DNA from 3 places in the Microbacterium sp. NPDC090003 genome. Region 2 is predicted to be linked to each of the others. Evidence: predicted binding sites of a transcription regulator. Region 2 holds the regulator's gene; each other region holds the start of a gene.

Region 1 (9,507 bases), 1.0 Mb from region 2:
GAGGAAGGCCCCGGATGCGAGCATCCGGGGCCTTCCTGTGATCGGACGATCAGTCGATCCGATGGATCAGTTGGTGCGCTCGATGGTGTTGCCCGCGACGTACTTGTAGATGCCGATCGTGGCACCCTGCGGGTCGCCGTTCTCGTCGAACGTCACGTCGCCGGAGTAGCCGTCGTAGTCGGCCGTTCCACCGCCGTTGATGATCTCGGCGCACTCGGCGAAGCTGGTGCACTTCTCACCCTCGCCCGAACCGCCCGAGACCTCCTGCATCTTGGCCGCGATGTCGGCGCCCTCGGTCGAACCCGCCGCCAGCGACGCGAGCGCCACCAGGATCACGGCGTCGTATGCCTCGGCCGCGTAGGTGAAGTCCTTGACCTCGGGGTTGCCGGCAGCCGTCCACGACTCCTGCAGACGATCCGTGAAGTCATCCTCGAGCGCGGGGCCCGCCTTCGTCCCCTGCGCGCCCTCGAGCGAGACCGAGATCTCGTCGCCGTAGTCGGATAGGTTGCCGTCGACCATGTAGAACTTGTCGGCCGAGATGCCGGCGTTCACCAGCAGCGGCGCGATGGTCTTGAACTGCTCGAACGACACGATCGCGACGGCGTCGGGGTTCTGCGCCTTGATCGACTCGACCTGCGCATCGAACTGCGCATCGCCGACGTTGAACGAGACCGACTCGACGACCTCGCCGCCGGTGCCCTCGAACGTCGTGGTGAGCGCGTCGTTCAGGCCGGTGCCGTAGGCGTCGTTCTGGTAGATGATGCCGAGCGTCTTGGCGCCGTCCTCGGCGATCAGGTTGCCCAGCACCTCACCCTGCAGCAGGTCGCTGGGAGCGGTGCGGAAGTAGAGTCCGTCATCCTCCCAGGCGGTGAAGTCGGGGGAGGTGTTCGAGGCCGAGATCTGGAGGATCCCCGCGCTCACGTTTCCGTCGAGCACCAGCTTCGAGACGCCGGAGGCAGCCGCACCGACGATCGCGCTGACGTCGGCGTTGCGCAGCTTCTCGATCGACGTCTCGTACGCCTTGGTGTCGGTGTCGCCCTCGTCCTCGGAGGTGAGGTCGATCGTGATGCCGGCCTCGGCCGCGTTGACCTCTTCGACCGCGAGTCCGACGCCGGACTCCATGGGCGGTCCCAGGAAGGCCAACGAACCCGTCTTCGGCAGCAGCGAGCCGAGCTTGAGGGTGAGATCGGTGGCGGGCTTCTCGCCACCGCTGGACGAGTCATCCGACGGGGTGCTGCTGCATCCCGCGATGACGAGGGCAGACGCGCTGACAAGCGCAATGCCTGCGAAGATCTTCGCGGTGCGCGAACCCTTCAGTGCCTTCATAATGCTCCCTTGCGTAACTGAGAGTGGACGTGACCACAGTCGAGTGCTCTAACCCTAGGGCGCGCGACCGCTCCGTAGGGGTCGCAAGTGTTTCGGTGCGTTAACGATCCGACACCCGATGGAATACCGTACTCAGGCGATGGGCGTGGGAGCGGTCCTTCGCCCTCGTCGCGCGGCGAGCAGCAGGTCGATCACGAACACGACGATCGCGATCCAGACGATCGCGAAACCCGCCCAGCGCTCGGCCGGCATGGGCTCGTGAAGGAAGACGACGCCGATGATGAACTGCATCACCGGGGTGATGAACTGGATCATCCCGATGACGGTCAGATCGATCCGGCGCGCACCGGCGGCGAAGAGCAGCAGCGGTACGGCGGTCGCGATCCCCGCACACGCCAGCAGCACCGCGTGCCATGCGCCGTTCGCCCCCATCGTGAGGCCCTCCGCAGTCTGCGCCACCAGGACGAGCTGGACGACGGCGATCGGGATCAACCAGAACGACTCGAGGGTCAGACCGCTGACGGCATCCACCGCGGGTCCGATCTGCTTCTTGATGAGGCCGTACAGACCGAAGGATGCCGTGAGCGAGAGGGCGATCCACGGGAACTCGCCGTGGGCCACGATGATCACCACGACGGCGACCGATGCGATGGCGATCGCCGCCCACTGGAGCCGGCGGATCCGCTCGCGCAGGACGAACACCCCCAGGAGCACCGTCGTGATCGGGTTGATGAAATATCCGAGGCTCGTCTCGACGACGTTTCCCGTGAGGGTGCCGATGAGGAACACCTGCCAGTTGACGTAGATGAGCAGGCCCGCGAGCGCCGTCCACCCCAGGAGTCTCGGCCGCCGGATGATCGCGAGGAACGCCGCCCAGCCCCGCATCACGGTGAGGAGGACGAGGCAGAAGACGAACGACAGCAGCACCCGCCAGGCGACGACCTCCCAGGGGCCCGTGGGCACGAGAAGCAGGAAGTACAGAGGCAGTACGCCCCAGAGCAGGTAGGCACCGCCCGCGTAGGCGACTCCGGAGGTCTGGCTCGACGAAGCACGGGGGACGGAACTCACCGGACAACCCTATGCCCGCGGTGCGCGTCCTCCGGCGGTTGCGCGGACTGCCGGAGGATTTCGGCAGGAATCGGATGCCGCGTGGCGGATGCCGCACCTCCCTCGGGGGCTCAAAATGGCCGATCGGTATACTGATCCACATCGCCTGAGCCCTCGCGATTCCGCAGTTCATCTCGCGGACAGCCCCGCCTCCGCACCCGACGACGGCGGTCTCCCGAAGGACGTGCCGTGGCCCCGCACACGCTCCCCCCGGTCGTCGCGTGCGGCGCGTACGAACGCGACAACCTCGGCGATCTGCTCTTCCTCGTCGTCGCCGATCACTTCGCGCGCGGCGTCATCGATGTCGAGTACACCGCGCCGATCGCCGTCGACATGACGACGCTCCTCGGGCGGCAGATCACCGCGACCGGCCCGGCCCTCGCCGAGAAACCCGCCACGGGCATCTGGACGGTCGGCGGCGAGGTCGGCGCCACCCAGCGGGAGTACGTGTACCGGACGGCCGTCGACGACGCCGAGTGGGAGCGGTTCTCGTCATTGGACGCCGCCGAGCAGGACGCGCTCCTCGACGAGGTGATGGGTGCACGGATGGAGTCACCGTACGTGCCGCGCCCGAGCGCGTTCCTCCGCAACCACGGCGCGCGCCTGGTGCTCAACTCCGTCGGAGTCTCGGGCATCGGCGGCCTCACTCCCTGGCGTGCCGCCGTCGCCGCGAGCGCCCTGCGCGAAGCGCACTACATCTCGGTCCGCGATCCGAAGTCCGCCGATCTGCTCGATCGCCTCGGCATCCCGCACCGTCTCGCGCCCGATCTCGTCCACACGATCGCGTCGGTCCTGCCGATCGACGCGCCCCGCGACGGCTCCGTACTCCTTCAACTCTCAGAAGGACACATCCGCACCTACGGGATCGAGGCCTGGACCGCCGCCGTCGTCGCGTGCTCGGAGCTCGGGGATCACCCCGTCCGACTCTTCGTCGCCGGATCCGCGCCCTCGCACGATTCGATCGATCTCTACCGAGAACTCATCGACCGGGTCTCGGCCGAGCGCCCGAACTGGGACATCACCCTCAGCGACGCACGCTCGATCGACGACCGCGTGCGCGAGATCGCCACGGCCTCCCTCTGGATCGGCAGCTCGCTGCACGGGCGCATCCTCGCCTGCGCCTACGGCACGAAACGCCTCAGCATCGCCAAGCCGAAGGTCGACGTCTACGCCGAGACCTGGGACGCGGACTTCCCGTTCGGCATCGAGCCCTCCGACCTCCCCGGTGCCGTGACCGCAGCACTCGAGCACGAGCCGGACGCCGCGCATGCCGCCTCCCTCGCGGACTCCGCACGGAAGAGCGTGGTCGATGCTCTGGCGGTCTTCACGCGATCGGACGATGCACCCGAGAGAGATGCGCTCGCCATCCGCATCGATGAGGTGGCGCAGCTCCAGATCGCGGCCATGCGACTCGAACACGAGCACGCCGAGGCGGTGCGTTCCGGCAAGGAGCGAGCCGCCGAGGCTCTCCGGCTGGCGGGTGATCGTGACGAGCAGCGTCGCGCGCGCCGCGCGGCCCAGACCGAACTCGCTCAGGTGCGCGCCCGACTGCACGAGATCGAGACGAGCACGCCGTGGAGGATCGGATCGCGCCTCACCTCTGTAGCGCGTGCGCTACGTCTTCCCCGGCCCTCTTCGCTCCGCCGGCGCGGACGCGACGACGGCCCCGCCGCGCGCTGACGAAGAAGGGGCCCGGATGCCGAAGCATCCGGGCCCCTTCTCGGGAACGCTGAATCAGCGGACGACGACCGCCAGGACGTCGCGAGCCGACAGGACGAGGAACTCGTCCGCACCGAACTTGACCTCGGTGCCGCCGTACTTGCTGTAGAGCACGCGGTCGCCGACGGCGACGTCGAGCGGAACGCGGTTGCCGTTGTCGTCGATGCGACCGGGGCCGACCGCCACGACCTCGCCCTCCTGGGGCTTCTCCTTGGCGGTGTCGGGGATGACCAGGCCACTCGCGGTGGTCTGCTCGGCCTCGACCTGCTTGATGACGATGCGGTCCTCGAGCGGCTTGATGGAAACCGACACGGTCTACCTCTTCTTTCTTGACGCTGACAGGAAGACTTGTTCGCACTCTCAACCCGAGAGTGCTAACGCCAGTGTAGGCGCTTCGCTGGCACTCATGCAACGCGAGTGCCAGCCCCGCCGCCCGCGTAGGCTGTGCGAGTGGAGATGTCTGAGCTGCAAGCGCTGCTGACCCCCGTCGGGCTGGAGTTGCTGGATGCGCTCGGCAGCGTCGAGTCGACGAACGAGGTCGCACGCGCGGTCTCGCGGTTGCGGGCCGAGGGCCATTCCCCTGAACTCGTGTCGGCCGTGGTCGGCCAGGCGCACCTTCGCTCGAAGGCGAGAGCGAAGTTCGGACCTTTCGCCGAGCGGATGCTGTTCACGCGCGCGGGCCTCGAACAGGCCACGCGTCTCGGGGTCGCCGCCCGTCACGCCCAGCGCATGCGCAGCGCCGGGCTGACCCGCATCGCCGACCTCGGCTCCGGGATCGGCGGCGATGCCCTCGCCTTCGCCGGGGCCGGTCTCGATGTGCTCGCGGTCGACGCCGACCCGGTGACCGCGGCGATCGCGGCGTACAACCTCGCCCCTTTCGGAGAGAGCGCGACCGTGCAGCACGGAACCGCCGAGAGCGCCGACCTCGACGGGCGCGACGCGGTGTGGATGGACCCCGCCCGGCGCACGGCCGGGCACAGCGAGACACGCCGCGTCTCGCCCGACGACTACTCCCCGTCGCTGGACTGGGCGTTCGCCCTCGCCTCCCGCGTGCCGACCGGGATCAAGCTCGGCCCCGCCCACGATCGCGATGCGCTGCCGGCCGACGCCGAGGCCCAGTGGGTCAGCGCCGACGGCAGCGTCGTCGAACTCGTGCTCTGGACAGGGGCCCTGGCTCGCGCCGGCGTGCGCCGCGCCGCGCTCGTGATCCGCGGGGAGCGCTCGCACGAACTCACCGCCGGTGCCGATGCCGTCGACGCCGAGGTGCGTGCGCTCGGCTCCTTCCTGCACGAACCCGACGGAGCGGTCATCCGGGCGCGCCTGATCGGCGACGTCGCCCGCAGCCTCGATGCCGGCATGCTCGACGAGAAGATCGCGTATCTGACCTCGGATGCCGCGCTCACCAGCCCGTTCGTGCAATCGTTCCGGGTGCGCGAGACGATGGCCGCGAATCCGAAGGCGATCGATGCCGTGCTGAAGGCGAACGACATCGGCACGCTGGAGATCAAGAAGCGCGGGGTCGATATCGACCCCGCGCAGTTCCGCAAGAAGCTCACGCTGCGCGGGAGCGCCTCGGCCACGCTGATCCTGGTGCGCGTCGGGGACCAGCGCCGCGCGATCCTCGCCGACCGGGTTCCCGTCGCGGAGTAGGTCAGCCCGCTCGGGCTTCGGTGATCGTCAAGTAGGGCGTCTGGCTCGCGGTGAAGGCGAGAGTGAGCGAAGAGCCCGGCCCGGACCCCGATCCGTCGTCCGACACGAAAGTGGACAGCCCGACGTCGATCGCGGTCGTGGAGGGCAGGCAGACCGCATCGATCTGTGCGGCATCGACGATCAGGCAGGTCTCGGGCTCGACCGTCTCGCCGTATCGATTCGCCATCCAGACCGGCCCGTCGCGGAAGTAGCCGACGATGCTCAGGTTCATCTCGAATCCCTGCTCGACCAGCTCCTCCGCCCGCGTGCGCTCGTCTCCGGCGAATCGGGCGAGGATCGACGACGACGAATCCCACCGCTGGAACGCGGCGCCCGGCCTGCCGTCGGAGGCCAGGAAGACGTAGGCGTTGAGCGAGGTGAACTCCGCCGTCACCTCGTCGATGTTCTCCCCGGGGAGCATGACCGAGACGTTGATGCCGAGGTCCTCGAAGTCGGATGTGCGCTGGCACTGGGACTGCGTGGCGACGTCGACGTCGACCACGGCGCAGGTGAGATCGCCCTCTCCCTTGGTGCCGAGCCAGACGATGGCGCCGGAGTCGTCGTCCTTTCCGGCCGCGCGCAGCGTGCCCGGGTCGAAGTCCGACTCGTCTTCGAGCGTCGCACGTCGAGCCTCCTCGTCCGCCGTCAACGCGATGGCAGTGGAGACGGGGCCGAACACGAGCCAACCGATGCCGAGGCCGGAGACGAGCAGCAGCACGGTGGAGACGGCGACGAGGCGCCAGTGCCGTCTGAGCAGGGCACCCAGAGCGCGGGGATCGGGCGTGCGGGGATCGGTCACCGAAGCGGATGCACCGGCCGCACCGGAGCCATCCGCGTCGTGCGCGGCATCCGCATCGTGCGCGGCATCCGCGTCGTGCGCGGCATCCGCGTCGGCGACCGCGACGAAGCCGAGCTGTTCCTCGACGCTGGGAAGGCGATCGGATGCCGGCGCGGGCACGGGCACAGCGGGGACCGCACCGACTTCGCCGGACAGCGGAGGCGCGGGATCCGGAGCGGCCGAGGGTCGCACCTGCTGGAGCTCACGCAGTCGCGCCGCCTCGGCGCGCGTCAGCGCGGCTTCGCGGCCATAGGCCTTGCGTTGCAGGGTGCGCAGCTCGTCGGTCTCCGTCATCCGAGCCCGCCTCCGGAGGGTTGCCGCGTCACCGCGAGCGACTCGCCTCCTGCTCCGGTCGTGAAGGTGTACGTCGCGCCGGAGGCGCCGCCGGACGGCGTGAGGCCGAGCCCACTCCTCGCGCCGTCACCGAGGACGTCGCACATCGTGTCGGTGGACTTGTCTCCGATCGCAACGAGGCACGTCTCGCCCGTCGCCGTGTTCTCCCCCACCCACACGGTCACCGCGTCGTCACTGCCGACGATTCGCACGCTCTCCCGTTCGAGACCCTGCTCCACGAGGCTGTCGGCATCCGACTCCTCGTCCGCCGACCAGGGCCCGCCGGGGGCGAGTGCTCGATCAGTGGCGCTGGTCCGGATCGACGGCCGAGATCCATCGAAGGCGAGGTCGACAGCGACACGGGTGGCCTGATCCGATCGCGGGTCGGTCGTGAGCGACGCCGAGAGTCCTGCCGACTGCACATCGGCGGTCGGGTTGCACGCCGCCACCGTGTGCTCGGCGTGCCCGAGCACCAGGCAGGTCCACTCGCCGCCACCCTTCGTCGCCGTCCACGCGACCACGTCGTTGACGACGGTCAGCGGCCGTGCGGAGTCGCCGTCGAACCCGTCCTCGGCGAACACGGCCTCCTGCCACTCCTGCTGCTCGGCGGTGAGGGTCACCGGCTCCCCGCCCGTGGGCCCGGAGAGCGCCCATACGGCCGTTCCACCGATCAGCACTCCCGCGATGAGGGCCGTGGCGAGGGGAACCCAGCGACGGCGGGGCGAGGACGGACGGAGTGCGGGTGCGTCGGCATTCTCCGCCTCGTTCCGTGTCAGTTCGTCGAGCCGCTCCGCGTCGTGTGCGTCGAGACCCCCACCTCGTCGGTAGGCGCGCGCCTGCAGGGAGCGCAGTTCGTCGTCAGCATTCATTCGCCGTCTCCCGGGGCCGACTCGCGGGTGATCTGGAGATACGACGGCCCGTCGCCGTACGTGAACAGGATGAATGAGGAGGCACCCGTCTCCGGATCGAGGCGATCGAACCCGAGACCTCTCCGTCCCTCACCGATCGCCGAGAGCTCCTCGCAGAACACCATGGGGTCCGCTTCCGCATCGTCGTACGCGATGCACGTCTGTCCGGTCGATACCTTGACGCCGCTCCAGATCGGCACCTCGCCGTCGTAGCCGATCACCCAGAGGCTGGTGCGGTCGAGGCCGAGCTCGACCAGCTCCTCTGCGACCGCCGCCTCTCCATCGTCGCGGTACGACGCACCGAACTCGTCCGGCGGCGCGAAGAGGAAGCTTCCGGTGAGCACGGCGGGCGCTCCTTCCGGCGTGAGGAAGAGGCGTGCCGATACCTGTCTCTTCAGCTCACCGTCGGCGACGACCGTGCGCACCGCGTCGAAGCCCGAGGAGCGCACACTGTCCGTCGACTGGCAGAACGGCACTCGCTCCTGGGCATCGCCGAGGATGAGGCACGTCCGGAGTCCCTTCGACTGCGTCCCCACCCAGATCACCATGTCGTCCTCGACTGCCATCGCTCGGATGGATCCGATGTCGTACTCGCCCCCGTCGACGAGTCCCCGCTCCCATTCCCCCTGCGCCGGTGTGAGGTCCACATCGTTCTCCGACGGACGCGAGAGCGCCCATCCGGCGGCCGCACCGAGCGCGAAGACGACGAGGAGGCCGACGGCGATCAGCGGCCAGCTCGGGCGGCGAGCGGATGACGGCGGCGGCACCACGGGCGCCGGTGTCGAGGCTGTCCACGCTTCGTCGCGAGGCACCGTGACGGCATCCTTGTTCGCCGAGTCGTCGATCTTCGGTCGGGCGCGCGTCGCGTCGGCCGGCGCCTCGCCGCGCCGCGCCGCGAGCTCCCCGAGTCGCCGCGTCTCGGCGGCTGTGAGACTCCCGTCACGCCCATACGCGCGCGCCTGCAGGGCGCGCAGTTCGACGACTTCCTCGGCGTCGAGCATGCGGCCTCAGCCCAGTCTCTCGAACTGCATGCCGGCCCACACGAGCCAACCCAGGCTGTACACCGTCGCGGTCAGCCCGAGCACGAGCGCCCAGCGCCCCATTCCCCGGCTCTCGACCGGCCGCCGCAGCGACATGATCGACGCGATGATCGCGACCACCCCCACCGGTAGACCCCAGCCGACGAAGAACGAGGCGCCGAGCGCGACGATCGCCGCGAGCAGAGCCCACGGGGCGAGCCGGGCGTCATCGACGACCATCTCGGTCTCGGCGGGCGCCCACGCCGTGCGGCCGGTGGGGTCGTCCGCATCCGGGCCGCTCGCGACCACGGGCTCGATGCCCACGGGGCCCGTCGGCAGCCGCGTGTATCCGTCGCGACGCGCGCCGGGCAGATGGGCTGAACCCGCCGGACTCTCCACCTCCCCGCTCGGACGCTCGATGCGCGGCCGAGGCGTGGGGTTCGGTTCCGTGGAGTCACTCATACGACGATGCCCTCCGCGACCTGGATCTCCGTCACCGGAAGCGTCGAATCGGCCCCGAAGGCGAGCGTGGAGGGCTGCTTGCCCGAGGCGATCAGCTCCGCGGCGA
Region 2 (9,507 bases):
TCGAGGACGACGACGGCGATATCGGCCAGCACCGCGCCGATGGCGGTGAGGACGGCACCGAAGGCCGCGATCGCCACGACTCCGTGAACGTCGTTCTTGCCGATCGTGTCCACGAAGTACTTGCCCATACCGTTCCAGCCGAAGATCGTCTCGGTGAGGATGGCGCCGGTGAAGACCGTCGGAATCGTGAAGGCCAACTGGGTGGCCACCGGGATCAGCGAAGGACGCAGCGCATGCTTGCGGATGGCCTGCTGCTTGGTGAGGCCCTTGGCGCGGGCCGTGCGCACGTAGTCCGCCTTGATGTTGTCGAGCAGCAGCGACCGCTGCAGCAGGTGATAACTCGCGTACCCGGTGAATACGAGCGCGATCGTCGGGAGTGTGAGGTGTTGGAATTTGTCAACGATGAAGGGGAGGAATCCGTCGACGTCCTTGCCGCCGGCCCCCGTCACGTAGAAGACGCGCACTCCGACCCACTCGTTGAACGCGATCGCCAGGAGAACGATTCCGAGCGCAGCGACGACGATCGGGACGTTCATCGTGATGATCGACGTTGCCTGCCCGATGCGGTCACCCAGCTTGTACTGGCGCGACGCGGTGTAGACGCCGAGGCCGATTCCGAGGACCGCGCCCAGGATCGTCGCGCCGATGACCAGTTCGCCCGAGATCAGGGCCCGGTAGGCGATCTGGTCGTTCACCGACTGGCCGACGGGGCTCTGCCCCCAGTCCCACCGGAGCAGGATCCCGCTGAACCATACCCACCACCGCTCGATGAGAGGGACAGTGTCGCTGAGATTCAACGGCTCGAGCATCTTCGTGACTTCGTCCGGCGAGAGCGGCGGCCGACGACCCACGTAGTTACTGCGCGGATCCAAGAAGCTCCAGGCGAGGAAATAAGTGACGTTCGTGGCTACGACGATCAGGAGCAGCCAGCCCAGTGCTCGACGCAGCAGGTACTTGATCAAGGTCGGTATCTCTCTCTTCACCAGAGCCGAACGGGATCACCGTTGCGGATCCGATCAATGTGCTTCACTCCGGACGTGCCTCTTCGCTCGTTCCGGTATACCAAAAAGATGTTACGGGGTCGTTTCCTTCGTGGAACTCGGTTCCACGTCGAAGACCTGGGCGACGTTACCACCGGATCGGCGGAATCGGGCATTAGGCCTCCCTCACCGTAGAATCGACGCAACATGTCCCCACGCGCTCTCACCCCGCTTCAGCCTGCCGCGACGCCCGCGACGCAGATCCGCAATTTCTGCATCATCGCGCACATCGATCACGGCAAGTCGACCCTCGCCGATCGCATGCTGCAGATCACCGGTGTGGTCGCCGACCGCGACATGCGAGCGCAGTATCTCGACCGGATGGACATCGAGCGCGAGCGCGGCATCACGATCAAGAGCCAGGCCGTGCGCATGCCGTGGGAGATCGAGGGGCAGACCTTCGCGCTCAACATGATCGACACCCCCGGCCACGTCGACTTCACGTACGAGGTCTCCCGCTCGCTCGCCGCGTGCGAGGGCGCGATCCTGCTGGTCGATGCGGCGCAGGGCATCGAGGCGCAGACCCTCGCGAACCTCTACCTCGCGCTCGAGAACGATCTGCACATCATCCCGGTGCTGAACAAGATCGACCTGCCCGCGGCAGACCCCGACAAGTACGCCAAGGAGCTCGCGTCGCTCATCGGGGGCAAGCCGGAAGACGTCCTCCGCGTCTCGGGTAAGACGGGCGCCGGCGTCGAAGCCCTGCTCGACCGACTCGTGAACGAGATCCCCGCCCCGGTCGGCGACGCAGATGCCCCGGCGCGCGCGATGATCTTCGACTCGGTCTACGACGCCTATCGCGGCGTCGTCACCTATGTCCGCATGGTCGACGGCAGTCTGTCGCCGCGCGAGCGCATTCAGATGATGTCCACCGGCGCGAACCACGAGGCGCTCGAAGTCGGTGTGTCGAGCCCCGAGCCGATCCCGACCAAGGGACTCGGCGTCGGCGAGGTGGGATACCTCATCACGGGTGTGAAGGACGTGCGTCTGTCGAAGGTCGGCGACACCGTCACCTCCGCGCGCAAGCCGGCGACCGACGCCCTGGCCGGATACACCGACCCGAAGCCCATGGTCTTCTCGGGCATCTATCCCATCGACGGCAGCGATTACGCCGAGCTCCGCGAAGCGCTCGACAAGCTCAAGCTCTCGGATGCCTCCCTCCAGTACGAGCCGGAGACGTCGGTGGCCCTCGGTTTCGGTTTCCGCTGCGGCTTCCTCGGTCTGCTGCACCTCGAGATCATCACCGAGCGCCTCTCGCGCGAGTTCGGACTCGACCTCATCACGACGGCGCCGAGCGTGATCTACGAGGTGCTGACCTCCGACACCGGCGAGACGGTGACGGTCACGAACCCGAGCGAATACCCCGACGGCCGCATCGGCTCCGTGTCGGAACCGATCGTCAAGACCGCGATCCTCCTCCCGAAGGACTATGTCGGCACGGTCATGGAGCTCTGCCAGTCGCGTCGCGGCTCGCTGCTCGGCATGGAGTACTTCTCGGAGGAGCGCGTCGAGCTGCGCTACATGATGCCGCTCGGCGAGATCGTCTTCGACTTCTTCGACCAGCTCAAGTCCAAGACGCAGGGGTACGCGTCGCTCGACTACGAGCCCGCCGGTCAGCAGGAGGCCGACCTCGTGAAGGTCGACATCCTGCTCCAGGGCGAGAAGGTCGACGCGTTCAGCTCGATCGTCCACCGCGACAAGGCCTACGCCTACGGCACGATGATGGCCGAGCGTCTGCGCAAGCTCATCCCTCGCCAGCAGTTCGAGGTGCCGATCCAGGCGGCGATCGGTGCACGCATCATCGCTCGCGAGACCATCCGCGCCATCCGCAAGGACGTGCTGGCTAAGTGCTACGGCGGTGACATCACCCGTAAGCGCAAGCTCCTCGAGAAGCAGAAGGAGGGCAAGAAGCGGATGAAGATGGTCGGCCGCGTCGAGGTCCCCCAGGAGGCGTTCATCGCCGCGCTCTCGGGCGACGTCGAGGGCAAGGACAAGAAGTAGCGATGTCACTCCCGCCGTACATGCGCGGGATGACGCGCCACCCGATCGTCGACGTCCCGGCGGGGATGCGACTTTCCGAGCGCAGCATCCGGGTCGCACCGGAGGCGCAGGATGCCGTCCGCGGTCTGATCCGCTCCTGGGAGTTCAAGCGACGCGCCGGCTTCGACGGTCCTCGCGAGGCACCGTCCACCGGGCAGGAGGGCGTGCTGGCGAAGCGTGTGCTCGGCATCCGATTCTCCGAACCGATCCGGGTCGTGTGGGCGGATGAGCGGGGTTTCGGGTACGAGACGCGCCCGGGGCATCCGATCTACGGGGAGGAGTCGTTCGTGCTCGATGGCGGCGTGTTCACCGCTCGTTCGATCTCGCGCCCGTCGACCGTCGTGTGGTGGCTGCTGTCGCCCGCCCTGAGACTGATCCAGCGCCGCACCCACGCGCGTTACACCCGCATCGTCGCCGCAGCGGCGCGCGAGTGGGGTGTTCGTCCAGGCAACCGCCAGTAGGCTGGATCTCATGCGGCGCGGGAACTTCCGAGACGACACGGTGGACTATGCGGCCGTGGGTGCCACCCACGCGCCCGATCTGATGCAGTACCCGCCGGAGCGCAGCTTCCCGGCGGAGGAGTCCTGGCGCATCGGATCCGGAGCGGAGCGGTTCCAGACCGCCGGCGAAGCTCTGCTGTCGTGGACGGCGCAGCGGGCGGCCGGACTCGCGATCGAAGACGTGCGTCCCGCGCCCGGACCGGCATACGCCGGCGTGAGCTTCGACGCCGAGGGCAACCCGATCGCCCCGAGCAAGCGCGACGTCGAGCCCCGCTACGACGCCGAAGGGACTCCCTTCGTGGGCCCGGGCATGACGCTGCGCGTGCGCGGTCGTCTGTCGGGCATGCGGGCGGATGCCGAACTGCGCGTGATCTCGGTGACCGAGGAGGCTCGTCGTATCGGTTTCGTCCTCGGTACGGTCGGCGGCTCGGTCGTCAGCGGCGAGGAATCCTTCGACGTCGACTGGCGCGAGGACAACGACGAGGTCTGGTTCACGGTACGCGCGTTCGACGCCCCCAACTCCCTGCTTTACCGCACGGTGCCGCCGCTCGTGAAGCGTCGCCGTCGGGAGCTCTTCGCCCGCTATCTCCGGGCGATCTCCCCGCTCTACGCGACCCCCGTCTGATGGCGGGGCCCCTCCCTCTCGGCGATCCCGCACCGTCCGACGGCCGCCTGCCGGCCGATCTGCCGATCGATCCCTCGGTGCCCTTCTCGGCGTACCTCCACATACCGTTCTGTCGCGTGCGCTGCGGATACTGCGACTTCAACACCTACACCTCGAGCGAATTGCGCGGCGCCCGTCAGGAGGACTACGCCTCCACGCTCCTCGCCGAGATCGATCTCGCGCGACGCGTACTGGATGAGGCGGGTGCGCTGCGCCCGATGGACACGGTCTTCTTCGGCGGGGGAACGCCCACGCTGCTCCCGGCCGGCGACCTCGCGCTGATGCTCGGCGCCGCGGTCTCGGCCTTCGGGCTGGCCGAGGGCGCCGAGGTCACGGTCGAGGCCAACCCCGACACCGTCACCCCGGAGGTCGCCCGCACGCTCGCGGATGCCGGGGTGACGCGTCTCTCCATCGGCATGCAGTCGGCCGTGCCGCACGTGCTCGCCGCGCTCGACCGCACGCACGACCCCGAGAACGTGCGCACCGCCGTCGCCGCGGCGAAGGACGCGGGACTCGCGGTCAGCGTCGATCTGATCTACGGCGCGCCGGGCGAGTCGCTCGCCGACTGGGAGGCGTCTCTGGACGCGGCCCTCGACCTCGAATCCGACCACGTCTCGGCCTACGCACTCATCATCGAGGACGGCACGAAGCTCGCGCGCCAGATCCGCCGCGGCGAGGTGCCGATGCCAGATGACGATCTGCAGGCCGACATGTACGAGACGGCCGACCGCCGCCTCGCTGCGGCCGGCTTCGAGTGGTACGAGGTGAGCAACTGGGCTCGCAACGACGAACAGCGCTCGCGTCACAACCTCGCCTACTGGCGGGGGAGCGACTGGTGGGGCTTCGGGCCGGGTGCGCACAGCCACGTGGCCGGACTCCGCTGGTGGAACGTGAAGCATCCGGCGGCTTATGCGCAGCGGCTTTCGGCGTCCGATTCTCCGGCCGCCGGCACCGAACGCCCGGACGAGGGCGCGCGGATGCTCGAACGAGTGCTGCTGCAGAGCCGTCTCGTCGAGGGCATCGCCGTCTCCGACCTGCCGGCGGGCAATCGCGCCAACGTCGCGGGTCTCATCGCCGACGGGCTCGTCGACGCCCGCGCCGCCGTGCAGGGACGGGTGCAGCTGACATTGCGCGGACGGCTCCTGGCCGATGCGGTCGTGCGCGCACTCACCGACTGACGCGCGGCATCGCCGTCATCTCCGAATCGGGAGCAGGTCCAGTCCGGCGGTGCGCCGCTGGGGGAGAGTGCCGCTCGTCGTGTCGAACACCCGAGTCGTGCGGTCGGCGCCGTACGCCGGCCATCCGGGCGCACCGGTGGTGACGAAAGAGACCCAGGCGGAGTGCATCTCATCGGCGAGAGCCTGGGGCGCGTCAGCGCCCGCGAGGCGCTGCGCCTCGGCATCCGCCAGACGATCGAAGACGAATCCGAGCTCCAGGGCGTGCGCGGCGCGCAGGTCGCGCACCGGACTCGGCCACGCGAACTCGTAGACGAAGGTGAGCGCGGGGCGGGCGCGGGCGGCGCGGGAGAGCGGTGCGCGCAGCAGGAGATCGGTCGCCAGCTGTCCGAAGATCTCGCCCGTGGGGGCCTCGGGGAAGGCCTTCCGGTACGCCGATACCGCTCTGCGCGGGATTCCCAGGGCCAGACGAGCGATGAAGAGCCTGAGCGGGCGGATCTCGCCGAGGGCCTCGGGCGTGAACCAGAGCCGGTACTCGTCGGTGTTGCTGCCGATGAGCAGCGGCGTGTCGATCGTCGGCAGAACCTCGTGAGGCGAGCGGGGGAGGCTGTCGGGATCGATCGCGAACTGGAACGCCGGCGCTCCGCCCAACGGCGACGAACCCGCCGACTGCGCGCGGCGCGCCTCGAGCAGCGCTTCGGGAGGGACCGAGGCGAACGACGCACGGTCGGTGCGGATGCCGAGCCGCTTCGCGAGAGCAGCGGTCACCCGTCCGGCCTTCTGCGGCGGCTGCGCCTCCAGCGGACCGGACTCGATGATCGCACGCGCAATGAGGGCGCGGGAGTCGTCACGCGCGAGGAGTCCCGCGACGATGGCGCCTCCGGCCGATTCACCCATGACGGTGATGCGTGCGGGATCGCCGCCGAACGCACCGATCTCGCGATGCACCCATTCGAGAGCCGCGGCCGCGTCCCGCAGGCCGAGATTGCGAGGGGCATCGTCGAGTACCGAGAAGCCCTCCGATCCGAGGCGGTAGTTGATCGAGACGAAGACGATTCCTGCGGCGGCGAAGCCGGCCCCGTCGTAGAGCGGAAGGGCGGCGGTGCCTCGCTCGAGCGCGCCGCCGTGGATCCACAGCAGCACCGGGGCGCCCTCGGCATCCGCCGGAGCCCAGACGTTGGCGGTGAGGATGTCGTCGCCGTCGATACTGACCGAACCGAGCAGCTCGCCGATCGACCCCGCATACGGAAGCTGCGGCGCCGTGGGTCCGAACGCGAGGGCCGGGCGCACGCCCTCCCACGCCGTCACCGGCTGCGGCGCCCGGAACCGGTTCACGCCGAAGGGAGGGGCGGCGTACGGGATGCCGAGGAAGCGGAAGAGTCCGCCCTCGCTCGATCCCTCGACGACTCCGGTGGACAGCTCGACGGCGGGGGCGGTCATGGTCGTCATCCTAGGGCGGAGCCGCGGCGTCCGACGAGAGGAGCCGCCGGCGGGGTAGGATTGGCACTCTGAACGTCCGAGTGCCAACGGAAGGGAAGGGTGATGGTCACCGAGCGAGGACTCCAGGTTCTCCGCGCGATCGTGCAGGACTACGTCGAGACCCACGAACCCGTCGGCAGCCGCTCCATCGTGGACCGCCACTCCTTCGGAGTCTCGGCGGCGACCATCCGCAACGACATGGCGCTGCTCGAGGATGAGGAGCTCATCACCGCTCCGCACACGTCGTCCGGCCGCGTGCCCACCGACAAGGGGTATCGCGTCTTCGTCAATCATCTCGCCCAGCTGCGCCCCCTCTCGACCGCGCAGCGGACGGCGATCGAATCGTTCCTGGCGGCGCCGAGCGATCTCGACGATCTGATGGTGCGCACCGTGCGGGTGCTCACACAGCTGACGGGCCAGGTCGCGCTCGCGCAGTACCCCTCGTTCGCCCGTGCGCACCTCACCCACATCGAACTCGTGCCGCTCGCCCCGAGCCGCATGCTCGTCGTGCTCGTCACCGACGCCGGCGGCGTCTCGCAGCGGATGGCCCCGCTGCCGATCGAGATCGACGAGGGCGACACGATCATGCTCCGCGCGCGGCTCTCCGCACTGCTCACAGGGCAGGCCGTCAGCGACGCGGCCGAGCGTCTGCAGACGCTGCTGGCGACGCCCGAGGCCGCACCCGGCGATGCCGCGCTGCGGGCTCTCGCCACGGTGATCGTCGACGAACTGGGCACGTTCCGTCAGGAGCGTCTGGTGATGGCCGGAGCCGCGACGCTCGCGCGTCGTGAGCAGGACTTCCGCGGAAGCATCCATCCGCTGCTCGAGGCGATCGAGGAGCAGGTGACGCTCCTGCGGCTCATGAGCGAGATGGTCACAGACGAGCACGGCCTCGCGGCCAGCATCGGCACCGAGAACGCGCCGTTCGGTCTGGGCGAGGCGTCGATCGTCGCGAGCAACTACGCCGCCCCCAGCGGCACGGCGCGGGTCGGCGTGATGGGGCCGACGCGCATGGACTACCCGAGCAATCTCGCGGCGGCGCGGGCCGTCGCCCGCTACCTGACGCGGATGCTCGACGAAGACGAGACGAGCCGCTGAGCGGCCGTCGACGAGGAACAACCCAGAAAGGCGATCGTGGCGGACCACTATGAGGTTCTCGGGGTGTCCCGGGACGCTTCCACCGACGAGATCAAGAAGGCGTACCGTCGTCTCGCGCGTCAGCTGCACCCGGACGTGAATCCGGGTGAGGACGCGGCGGAGAAGTTCAAGCTGGTCACGCACGCGTACGACGTGCTCAGCGACGACGATTCCCGCCGCCGCTACGACATGGGCGGCGGAGACGGCGCCGCCGGGAACTTCGGCGGAGGGTTCGGCGGATTCGGCGACATCTTCGAGACGTTCTTCGGCGCGGGACAGGGCGGAGGGCGTGCGCGCCCTCGTTCCCGCCGTGAGCGGGGTCAGGATGCGCTCGTGCGGGTCACGCTCGATCTCGGCGACGTCGTCTTCGGCGCGCATCGCGACATCGAGGTCGATACGGCGGTGCTCTGCGAGACGTGTCAGGGCTCCTGCTGCCAGGAGGGCACGTCGCCCGTCACCTGCGACATCTGCGGCGGTTCGGGACACGTCCAGCGCACGGTGCGCAGCCTGCTCGGCAACGTCGTCACCTCGCAGCCCTGCGGCACGTGCGAAGGCTACGGCACGACCATCCCGTACCCGTGCGGAACGTGCGGCGGTCAGGGGCGCGTGCGTTCGCGTCGTACCGTCTCGCTCGACATCCCCGCCGGTGTCGAGACCGGTCTGCGTCTGCAGCTGCCCGGATCCGGAGAGGTCGGCAAGGCCGGCGGCCCGAACGGCGACCTGTACGTCGAGGTCACGGTCAACCCGCACGCGGCGTTCAGCCGTGACGGGGACGACCTGCTCGCGACGCTCGAGGTGTCGATGACCGATGCGATCCTCGGTACGGAGACCTCGATTCAGGGTCTCGACGGCGCCGTCGATCTCGAGGTGCGCGCCGGCGTGCAGTCCGGAGACGTGCTCACGATCAAGGGACGCGGCATCACGCCGCTGCGTGGTTCGCAGCGGGGCGACCTGCGCGTCGGCGTGCAGGTGGTGACTCCGACCAAGCTCGACTCCGCGCAGCGGGCGCTCATCGAGGACTTCGCGAAGAAGGCGAAGGCTCCGGGGCCGCAGCTGGCGCAGTTCCAGCAGGGTCTCTTCTCCAAGCTCCGCGACCGCTTCCGCACGCACTGAGCCATGGCGCTGCACTTCCTCGTCGAAACGTCGTCGGATGCCGGAACCGGCGACCTCGTATCGCTGACCGGCGCCGAGGCGAAGCATGCGGCGGTCGTCCGTCGGCTCCGCGTGGGGGAGCAGGTCACGATCGGCGACGGTCGGGGCGTCTGGCTCCACGGTGTCGCCGAGGAGGTCGCCCCTGCGCGAGTGGACGTGCGGATCGCCGACCGGTCCGTGCACCCGTCGCCGACCCCGCGCATCGTCCTCGCACAGGCACTCGCGAAGGGTGACCGCGACGAACTCGCGGTGCAGGCGGCCTGCGAGCTGGGTGTCGACGAGATCGTGCCCTGGCAGGCGAGCCGGAGCGTCTCCCGGTG
Region 3 (9,507 bases), on a different contig from region 2:
TGGTCGCCGATGGCACCACCGCCCGCCTTCGTGCGTCGCTGGGCGGCCGCACCGTCTCGGCGACGATCCCCGGCGGCGTCGCCGCGCTCGCCGCGGAGCTCCGCGGCGACGTCTCCGTCGCCGAGGTGTCGACCGACGCCGATCGGCTCACGGTGCGCACCGAGGCATCCGATCTGCTCGCCGGCCGGCTGCTGTCGCTCGGTGCCTGCGATCTCGAGATCACCGCGCCCACCCTCGAATCCGCCTTCACCTCGCTCACGGAGGACCCGTCATGACCGCGCTCGTCGCCCCCGCGCTCTACCGCACCGAGATCGTGCGGCAGGTCCGCAACCCGTACACGCTCGCCTTCACCCTGGCGATGCCGGTGGCCATGTATCTGCTCTTCGGCGCGAGCATGTCGTACGCCTCGCAGAGTGTGGGGGACGCGAATGTCTCGTTCTACGTGATGGTGTCGATGGGCGCCTACGGCACGGCGACCGCGATGAGCTCGCTGTGCTCGCTCGCCGCGTCCGAGGTCGGGCAGGGGTGGGGGCGCCAGCTCGCGCTCACCCCGCTCTCGACGGCGGGATACGCGGTGACCAAGGTGCTCGCCGCGGTGTCGTTCTCGGCGCTCGCCGTGCTCTTCGTCTACGCGGCCGGCCTCTCAACGGGTGCCGAAGCATCCGACACCTGGCGCTGGTTCGCCGCCGCCGGGATCACCCTGGGACTCGGGTTGATCTATGGACTGTTCGGCCTCGGCGTCGGCCTGGCCTTCAACTCCGACTCGGCCGCCGCTCTCGCCTCGATCTCGATCACCTTCTTCGGCTTCTTCGGCAACGTCTTCATCCCGCTCGACGGTGCGATGCTCGACATCGCGAAGTGGACGCCGATGTACGGCTACGTCGCGCTCGTGCGCTGGCCGGCCACCGACGGCACCCTCGTGGCAGGCGGCGCCGACCCGCTCTGGGCCGTGCTGCTGAACGTCGTCGTCTGGGCCGTGCTGTTCGCCGCGCTCGTGCGTCTCGGCGTGCTGCGGTCTCGGCGCCGTCGTTAGGCTGGGCCGATGACCACCGAGGCTGCCGAGACCCCGGCGCACACCGGCCCCTGGGAGCGCTGGGGATGGTTGATGGCCGTCGTCTGGATGGTGTTCCTCGTCTACCCGGTACTGGCGCTGCTCGCCTCGGCTGCCGCGACCGGATGGGTCGTGCTCGGCTGGGCGGGACTGGTGACGTTCGCCGTGGTGTACGTGGTCGGATTCGTCATCGGGATGCGCTCGTCGTGGGGGCGGCCCCGCCCGATCGTGCGCACGCTGTTCTGGGTGCAGCTCGCGTGCGCGCTCGCGACGATCCCGGCGATCGAGACGCAGGCGCTGAGCTTCCTGCCGTACCTCATGTCGTACGCGAGCTACGGCCTGCGTGGAATCTGGCACTGGGCGACGACCCTCGCGGGCATCGCGGTCACGACGGCGGCCGTCGTCGTGACCGGGAGGTTCGGCGACCACTTCCAGATCCTCGTCATCGTGCTGCTCATCGCGGTGGTGAACACCGTGAACACCTGGCTGATCGGACGCTCGGTCGACGCCGACAAAGTGCGGATGGATCTCGCCACCAGTGAGGAGCGCACCTCGATCGCCCGTGACGTGCACGACCTGCTCGGGCACGCCCTCACGGCCGTGAAGCTCAAGGCCGAGCTCGCCGAACGCCTCGTCGACCAGGATCCCGAGCGCGCCAAGGCCGAACTGGCACAGATCGTGCATCTCACGGGCGAGGCGATCGCCGGCGTGCGCAGCACCGTCACCGGCATCCGCAGTGTCGCGCTGGCGGAGCAGATCGATGCCAGCACGGTCGCGCTCGAGTCGGCGGGGCTGCGCGTCGAGGTCGAAGGCGACCCGGCGGCGCTGTCACCTGCGCAGGCTCTGCCCGCCGGGTGGATCGTGCGGGAATCGACGACGAACATCCTGCGTCACGCGAAGGCGCGGCGGGTGCGGATCATGATGGCTCCCGGTGTGGTGGCCGTCGAGGACGATGGGCGCGGCGCACGGGGACCCGCGGGCAACGGTCTGCGGGGGATGGCCGAACGCGCCGCGGCGGCGGGGGCCGTGCTGGCCGTGGAGGATGCCCCGAGCGGCGGGACGAGAGTGAGCGTGACCTGGTGACCGAACCGATCCGACTGCTGCTCGTCGATGATCAGGCCCTCGTGCGCGGCGCGATGGGTGCCCTCCTCGAACTCGAGGACGATCTGACGGTCGTCGCCGAAGCGTCCGACGGTGCGGAGGCGGCGGACAGAGCGGCTCAGGCCCAGCCCGACGTGTGCCTGATGGACATCCAGATGCCCGGCGTCGACGGGGTGGCCGCGACGCGTGCCGTGCGCGAGGTGAGTCCGTCGACGCGCGTGCTGATCGTGACGACCTTCGCGCGCCCCGGGTATCTGCGCCAGGCGCTGGACGCGGGCGCGAGCGGTTTCATCGCCAAGGACACGCCGGCCACGCAACTCGCGCACGCGGTCCGGCGGGTGCACCACGGGTTCCGCGTCGTGGATCCCGCTCTCGCCGAGGCCTCGCTGTTCGAGGGCGCCAACCCTCTGAGTGAGCGTGAGCAGCAGGTGTTGCGGCTGTCGGCGGACGGGCGTGCGATCGCGCAGATCGCCGCCGAGGTCTTCCTGTCGGCCGGAACGGTGCGCAACCATCTGTCGTCGGCCATCGGCAAGACGGCGACCGAGAACCGCGCACAGGCGGCGCGCGTCGCCCGCGACAAGGGGTGGATCTAGGATCCGGCGGGATCACGGGGCTGGTCGCGCGAACAGCTCGGGATCGACGGGGCGCTGTGCTCGGGGCAGCTTCTCGACGACCAGCAGGTACGACTCGGTGACCAGCTCTGTCACGAGCCCCGGTTCGAGCGACGGGCCCGGGCGCAGCGAGATCCAGTGCTTCTTGTTCATGTGGTAGCCCGGCAGGATGTCGGCGAACGTCTCGCGCAGGGCGACGGCGTCGTCGGGATGCGACTTGACGGTCACCCGCCCCGTGCCGTCGAGGGGGAGGAGCAGGAAGACGCGTCCGCGCACCTTGTAGACGTCCCACTCCGGCCCGAAGGGATTCGTGAGCTCTGCGCCGGGGAGTTCTTCGGCGCGTTCGGCCGCCGTGGCGGTGAGGGCATCGGCATCCATCGTCAGAACAGCCGGTCCGTGCCCTTGTCGTCGGATCGCGCGGCGACGGCGACGCGATCGTCGAGGGATGCCGCCGCCAGCAGCGCCTCGTCGATGAGCTCGCGATCTCCCTGGGCGGTGAGCCATTCGTGGGCGAAGGCGGTCGGGATGAGGACCGGCATGCGGTCGTGCACGCCGGCGAGGTGGGCGGGAGCCGGACGCATCACGATCGAGTAGCAGGTGAACCACTCACCGTCGGCGGTGCGGCCGCGCTGCGTGACCGCCGCCATGCCGAACAGGGTGCCCTCGCCCATACCGAACTCGTGCCACACGCGCTCGGGCTTCTTCATCTCGAACCAGCCGGTCGCGGGCACCAGTGCGCGGGTCTTGAGAGAGCCGGGGCGCTCCTGCAGGCGCTCGGAGCGGGTGTTGATCGAGGGGAACTTCGCGGGTTCACCGTCGACGAGGAACCCCCACCACGCGGGCTCGAGCGTGGTCTGGCCGTCGGCATCGACGACGACGGGATTGAGGTTGCGGAGGTTCTTGCCGGTCGGGCGCAGGGTCTCGCCCGCGTTCTGCTGCGCCCACTGACGCAGGCCGTCGAGCACGTCGGCGTCGGCTTCGGCCAGCAGTTCGGCGTCGGTGAATCGGGGATCCAGTCCATAGCTCGCGCACATGCCCACAGGCTAGTCCGGGGCGCCGACATCCGTCAGGGGTGGGAGGGGGGATCCGGTACCGTGAAACGAGTGACTCCGACCCGTTCGCTCCCCGCGCCGCTCGCGATCGGCGGCGCCGTGGCGATCGGCGTGATGACCGCGATCCAGGCGCGTATCAACGGCGTCCTCGGCATCCGTCTGGGTGACGGGGTCGTCGCCGGTCTCGTCTCCTTCGCCATCGGCACGGCCGTCCTTGCCGTCATCACCGCCTCCCTGCCGTCCGGTCGCGCCGGTATGGTTCGGCTCGTCCGGGGAGTCCGAGGCAGGACCATCCCGCCGTGGATGCTCCTCGGCGGCGCCTGCGGCGCGCTCACCGTCTCGACGCAGGGGCTCACCGCCGCCGTGCTCGGGGTCTCGCTGTTCACCGTGGGAGTGGTCGCGGGGCAGACCCTGCACGGACTCGTGCTCGACCGGATCGGTTTCGGGCCCGCAGGCGTCGTGGCCGTGACGATGGGGCGCGTCGCCGGGGCCGCGCTCGCGCTGGTGGCCGTCGGCGTCTCCCTGGGCGGAGACGTGCTGCGCACCGCCCCGTTGTGGATGCTCGTGCTCCCGTTCGCCGCCGGCGTGGGGATCGCGTGGCAGCAGGCCGTCAACGGGCGACTCGCGCAGCGGGTGTCATCGCCCATGGTGGCGACCATGACGAGCTTCATCGCCGGCACCGTGGTGCTCGCCGTCGCCGCCGCGATCAGCGTCGGCGTGCAGGGAACCCCGCACGCCCTGCCCGCCGAACCGTGGCTGTACACGGGCGGTTTCCTCGGCGTCGTCTACATCTTCCTCGGCGCGTTCCTCGTTGCGCACACCGGGGTGCTGCTGCTCGGGCTCGGTTCGGTGCTGGGGCAACTCGTCGCCGCGGTCGCGATCGACCTGATCTGGCCCACCGAGGCGGGACCTGCGACCTGGCAGATCATCACGATGGTGGTGATCGCCGCGGTATCCGTGCTCGTGGCGGTCGTGCGCCGACGCCGCTGATCATTTCTCTTTCTTCTTCTTCCCGGACTTCGCGCCCTTCGGCGCCCCGTCCGTCGGCATCCGCGTCAGCATCGCGTCGGCGTCGACGGGCGTGCGCCGCCCCGGGGACTTCGCCGGCTTGCCGCCGACGTAGAGCCATCCCAGCAGCACCTCGTTCTTCGCCAGCCCGTGCGCCCGAGCGACCGCCTTCGACCGCGTGTATCCGCCCGAGCGCCAGAACACGCCCCACCCGGCCTCGTCGAGCAGCAGGCTCAGCGTGTGCGCGACACCGGAGGCGACCGCCTCCTGCTCCCACACCGGCACCTTGTGGTTCGTGCGGTAGCTTCCGACCACCGCGATCAGCAGCGAGGCGCGCAACGGCTTGGTCGACGGCTTCTTCTCGCCCTCGGCCTTCGCGATCGCGGCGCCCAGGGCGAGCCGGTCGTCACCGCGCAGTTCGATCAGTCGCCACGGCCGCAGCGACGAATGGTCGGCCACGCGCCCGGCCGCGGCGATCAGCGGCAGGAGCTCCTCCCGGGAGGGCGCTTCCTCGGTGACCTTCGACCAGGACTGCCGCGAGCGGACGGCGTCGAGCGCGCTCACGCCTCGGGGGCCTCGGGAGTGAAGTTCATCGCCAGTGAGTTCATGCAGTAGCGGTCTCCGGTCGGGGTGCCGAAGCCGTCGGGGAAGACATGGCCCAGATGCGAACCGCACGTCGCGCAGCGCACTTCGGTGCGGACCATGCCGAGCGAGGTGTCCTCGATGAGCTCGACCGCCTCGGGACGGATCGACTCGTAGAAGCTCGGCCATCCGCAGCCGGAATCGAACTTCGTGCCGCTCTGGAAGAGCTCGGCTCCGCACGCCCCGCAGGTGTAGAGGCCGGCACGTCCTTCGTCGAGCAGTTCACCGGTCCAGGCGCGCTCGGTGGCCGCCTGGCGCAGCACCGCGTACTGGTCGTCGCCGAGCTCCTCGCGCCACTCGTCTTCGGTCTTTTCCACGCTGTACGACATGAGTCCTCCTGGGGTCCCCTCCATTCTCCCCCGTCGCGGGGCGCCGGGGTGCGTGCATCCACAATGGAGGGATGACGGATGCTGTTCGCGAGCGCTACACGCGCTTCGCCGAGAACGAGGCCCCCGGCCGCAGTGCGCTGTATGCGGAGTGGGCTGCGGGCGTCGCTGGCGATGCGGCGGTGCAGGAAGTGCTCGCACGCATCCCCGAGAACCGGCGCCAGCCACCGCTCGTCTTCGCGGTGACCCGGCTGCTCGGCGCATCGCTCGACGGATACGCGGTGTGGCGCGAGTTCGTGCTGCGGAACGCGGATGCCGTCGTCGCCGAATGCTCCGCGCGCTCGCTACAGACCAACGAACCTCTCCGGCTCGCCGCGCTCCTTCCGGTGCTGTCGGAGATCGACGGCCCGATCGCGCTGCTGGAGATCGGGGCATCCGCGGGCCTCTGCCTGTACCCGGATCGCTACTCGTACCGCGTCACCGGGCCCGACGGCGAGCTGCGGCTGGCGCTCGACCCGCGCGACGGGGTCTCGTCGGTCGTGCTCGCCAGTCGGGTCGCCGGGGAGCTGCCGGAGCTGCGGCTGCCGGAGATCGTGTGGCGCGCGGGGATCGACCTCGCACCCCTCGATGCCCGCGATCCCGACGATCGTCGGTGGTTGCAGGGGCTCGTGTGGCCGGGGGAGACGGGTCGCGAGCAGCGCATCGCGGCAGCGCTCGACATCGCGGCAGCCGATCCGCCGACGCTCGTCGCCGGCGATGCGCTCGAACGCCTCGATGCCCTCGTCGACGAGGCGCCGACCGATGCGACGCTCGTGATCACCACCCCCGGGGTTCTCGTGCACATTCCGCGTTCGGAGCGGGCGGCTCTGGTCGCCCGCATCCGTGCGTCCACCGCCCGCTGGGTGACGATCGACCCGCCCGGCCTGCTCGACGTCTGGGAGCCGCCGATCGACGCGGAGAGGTGGGCCGGGTTCGCGGTCGCGCTCGACGGTCGGGTGCGCGCTGCGGCCGACCCGCTCGGCGCGTGGTGGGAGTGGCGCGCGGCCGAGTGGCCGCTGCCGTCCTAACCTGGGCACATGATCGGTGACCTCACGGAGCGCGACCGCGCGATCCTCGCGCTCGAGACGGTCTGGCCCCGGCACAGCGGGGCGAAGGAAGAGGCCATCCGGGCGCAGTTGGGGATGAGTGCCGCCCGTTACTACCAGCTCCTCGGCAGGCTGATCGAGTCGGATGCCGCGCTCGAATTCGATCCGATGCTGATCCGTCGGTTGCGCCGTCTGCGCGACTCGCGAGTTCTGCGGCGTTCGGCGCGCACCCCTGGTTTCGTGGGCTGACCGCGCTCTCGGATAGCATCGTGGGGTGTCCAAGCCCACCCGTGATCGTTTCGACGACGTCCCCCGCTCATCCGGCCGCGTCGGGGCGCACCGCGCCGAAGCGCCGGGCATGAACGGTTGGGTGGTGCTGCTGTGGTCGTTCGTCGCGGCGCTCGTGCTCATCATCGTGGGCATCTTCGGCTCGCTGGTCGTGATGGGTCGGATCGACCTCTTCCCCGAAGCGGTGCCGACCGCCGAGCCGACTCCGGTCGAGACGGGCGTCGTCGACACGTCGTTCGAGATCACGATCCTCAACGCCACACCCGATGAGGGGCTCGACGAGCAGATGCGCGACACCCTGCTCAACGCCGGCTTCGGAACCGTGTACGCGAGCGACAGCGGCAGCCAGGACTTCGAGACCACCACGGTGTACTACGTCGACGAGGCCGATCGTCCGGCCGCACTCGGCGTCGCCGACCTGATCGGGGGCGCGGCGGTCGAGCAGAGCGACTTCTACGCCGACCTCAACGACGGCGAGGCGAAGCAGTTCACGATCGTCATCGGCCTCGATCGCTCCGCCACCGCCCCCGAGACTTCGGACGAGACGCCCGCTCCCTGACTCGCGTTCGACACCCTCCGCGCGCGGCTTGCACTCGCAGGGGTCGAGTGCCAGAATGGCGTTAGCACTCTCTCACTCTGAGTGCTAAACCCAACGTCTACGTCCAGGAGGGACGAAAAAACTCATGGCAAAGATCATTGCTTTCGATGAGGAGGCCCGCCGCGGCCTCGAGCGCGGCCTCAACATCCTCGCCGACGCGGTCAAGGTGACCCTCGGCCCGCGTGGTCGCAACGTCGTGCTCGAGAAGAAGTGGGGCGCCCCCACGATCACGAACGACGGTGTGTCCATCGCCAAGGAGATCGAGCTGGACGACCCGTACGAGAAGATCGGCGCGGAGCTCGTCAAGGAGGTCGCCAAGAAGACCGACGACGTCGCCGGTGACGGAACCACCACCGCCACGGTCCTCGCTCAGGCTCTGGTCCGCGAGGGTCTGCGCAACGTCGCAGCCGGTGCCGACCCGATCTCGCTCAAGCGTGGTATCGAGAAGGCCGTCGCCGCGATCACCGAGGAGCTGCTCTCCAGCGCCAAGGAGATCGATTCCAAGGAGCAGATCGCCGCCACGGCATCCATCTCCGCCGCAGACCCCGCGATCGGCGAGCTCATCGCCGAGGCGATCGACAAGGTCGGCAAGGAGGGTGTGGTCACCGTCGAGGAGTCGCAGACCTTCGGCACCGAGCTCGAGCTCACCGAGGGCATGCGCTTCGACAAGGGCTACCTGAACCCGTACTTCGTCACGGACCCCGACCGTCAGGAAGCCGTCTTCGAGGACCCCTACATCCTGATCGCGAACCAGAAGGTCTCCAACATCAAGGACCTCCTGCCGATCGTCGACAAGGTGATCCAGGACGGCAAGGAGCTCGTCATCATCGCCGAGGACGTCGAGGGCGAAGCTCTCGCGACTCTCGTGCTCAACAAGCTCAAGGGCATCTTCAAGTCGGTCGCCGTCAAGGCTCCCGGCTTCGGCGACCGTCGCAAGGCGCAGCTGCAGGACATCGCGATCCTCACCGGCGGTCAGGTCATCACCGAAGAGGTCGGCCTGAAGCTCGAGAACGCCACGCTCGACCTGCTGGGTCGTGCCCGCAAGGTCATCGTCACCAAGGACGAGACCACGATCGTCGAGGGTGCCGGCGAGGCCGAGCAGATCGAGGGTCGCGTGACCCAGATCCGTCGCGAGATCGAGAACACCGACAGCGACTACGACCGCGAGAAGCTGCAGGAGCGCCTGGCGAAGCTCGCCGGTGGTGTCGCCGTCATCAAGGCGGGCGCGGCCACCGAGGTCGAGCTCAAGGAGCGCAAGCACCGCATCGAGGACGCCGTCCGCAACGCGAAGGCAGCCGTCGAAGAGGGCATCGTCCCCGGTGGTGGCGTCGCGCTGATCCAGTCCGGCACGAAGGCGCTCAACGGTCTGTCGCTCTCGGGTGACGAGGCGACCGGTGCGAACATCGTCCGCGTGGCGATCGAGGCTCCGCTCAAGCAGATCGCGCTGAACGCCGGTCTCGAGCCGGGTGTCGTGGCGAACAAGGTCTCCGAGCTCCCTGCGGGCCAGGGCCTCAACGCCGCCACGGGCGAGTACGTCGACATGTTCGGCGCCGGCATCATCGACCCGGCCAAGGTGACGCGCTCCGCGCTGCAGAACGCCGCGTCGATCGCCGCGCTGTTCCTCACCACCGAGGCCGTCGTGGCCGACAAGCCCGAGAAGGCGTCCGCTCCGGTCGGCGACCCGTCGGGTGGCATGGACTTCTGATCCATCGCGCATGACAGAACGCCCCCGGCTTCGGCCGGGG

What was found. The regulator HrcA, encoded in region 2, represses chaperone genes, less so after heat shock. The targets are predictions, from matches to a motif close to TTNGCACTCGNNNNNNNCGAGTGCNAA.
Region 1: the regulator HrcA is predicted to act here: its motif matches at 4,550-4,576, upstream of groES (co-chaperone GroES).
Region 3: the regulator HrcA is predicted to act here: its motif matches at 7,785-7,811, upstream of groL (chaperonin GroEL).

Annotation. Positions count from the first base shown of each region.
Region 1 is NZ_JBIVFW010000001.1:1,246,176-1,255,682, forward strand. It holds gene ACIPVN_RS06020 (ABC transporter substrate-binding protein) at 67-1,326, opposite strand; gene rarD (EamA family transporter RarD) at 1,459-2,394, opposite strand; gene ACIPVN_RS06030 (polysaccharide pyruvyl transferase family protein) at 2,623-4,113, shown strand; gene groES (co-chaperone GroES) at 4,168-4,464, opposite strand; gene ACIPVN_RS06040 (SAM-dependent methyltransferase) at 4,609-5,802, shown strand; gene ACIPVN_RS06045 (hypothetical protein) at 5,804-6,973, opposite strand; gene ACIPVN_RS06050 (hypothetical protein) at 6,970-7,881, opposite strand; gene ACIPVN_RS06055 (hypothetical protein) at 7,878-8,921, opposite strand; gene ACIPVN_RS06060 (hypothetical protein) at 8,928-9,401, opposite strand; gene tsaD (tRNA (adenosine(37)-N6)-threonylcarbamoyltransferase complex transferase subunit TsaD) at 9,398-9,507, opposite strand, start outside.
Region 2 is NZ_JBIVFW010000001.1:213,011-222,517, forward strand. It holds gene ACIPVN_RS01015 (ABC transporter permease) at 1-962, opposite strand, end outside; gene lepA (translation elongation factor 4) at 1,188-3,041, shown strand; gene ACIPVN_RS01025 (DUF1990 family protein) at 3,044-3,541, shown strand; gene ACIPVN_RS01030 (DUF1990 family protein) at 3,552-4,205, shown strand; gene hemW (radical SAM family heme chaperone HemW) at 4,205-5,422, shown strand; gene ACIPVN_RS01040 (carboxylesterase/lipase family protein) at 5,438-6,859, opposite strand; gene hrcA (heat-inducible transcriptional repressor HrcA) at 6,962-7,996, shown strand; gene dnaJ (molecular chaperone DnaJ) at 8,033-9,148, shown strand; gene ACIPVN_RS01055 (16S rRNA (uracil(1498)-N(3))-methyltransferase) at 9,152-9,507, shown strand, end outside.
Region 3 is NZ_JBIVFW010000002.1:267,579-277,085, forward strand. It holds gene ACIPVN_RS14195 (ABC transporter ATP-binding protein) at 1-275, shown strand, start outside; gene ACIPVN_RS14200 (ABC transporter permease) at 272-1,033, shown strand; gene ACIPVN_RS14205 (sensor histidine kinase) at 1,043-2,134, shown strand; gene ACIPVN_RS14210 (response regulator) at 2,131-2,745, shown strand; gene ACIPVN_RS14215 (MmcQ/YjbR family DNA-binding protein) at 2,758-3,141, opposite strand; gene ACIPVN_RS14220 (SOS response-associated peptidase family protein) at 3,144-3,797, opposite strand; gene ACIPVN_RS14225 (DMT family transporter) at 3,867-4,805, shown strand; gene ACIPVN_RS14230 (nitroreductase family protein) at 4,806-5,387, opposite strand; gene msrB (peptide-methionine (R)-S-oxide reductase MsrB) at 5,384-5,794, opposite strand; gene ACIPVN_RS14240 (DUF2332 family protein) at 5,866-6,858, shown strand; gene ACIPVN_RS14245 (DUF3263 domain-containing protein) at 6,868-7,125, shown strand; gene ACIPVN_RS14250 (LytR C-terminal domain-containing protein) at 7,151-7,723, shown strand; gene groL (chaperonin GroEL) at 7,848-9,467, shown strand.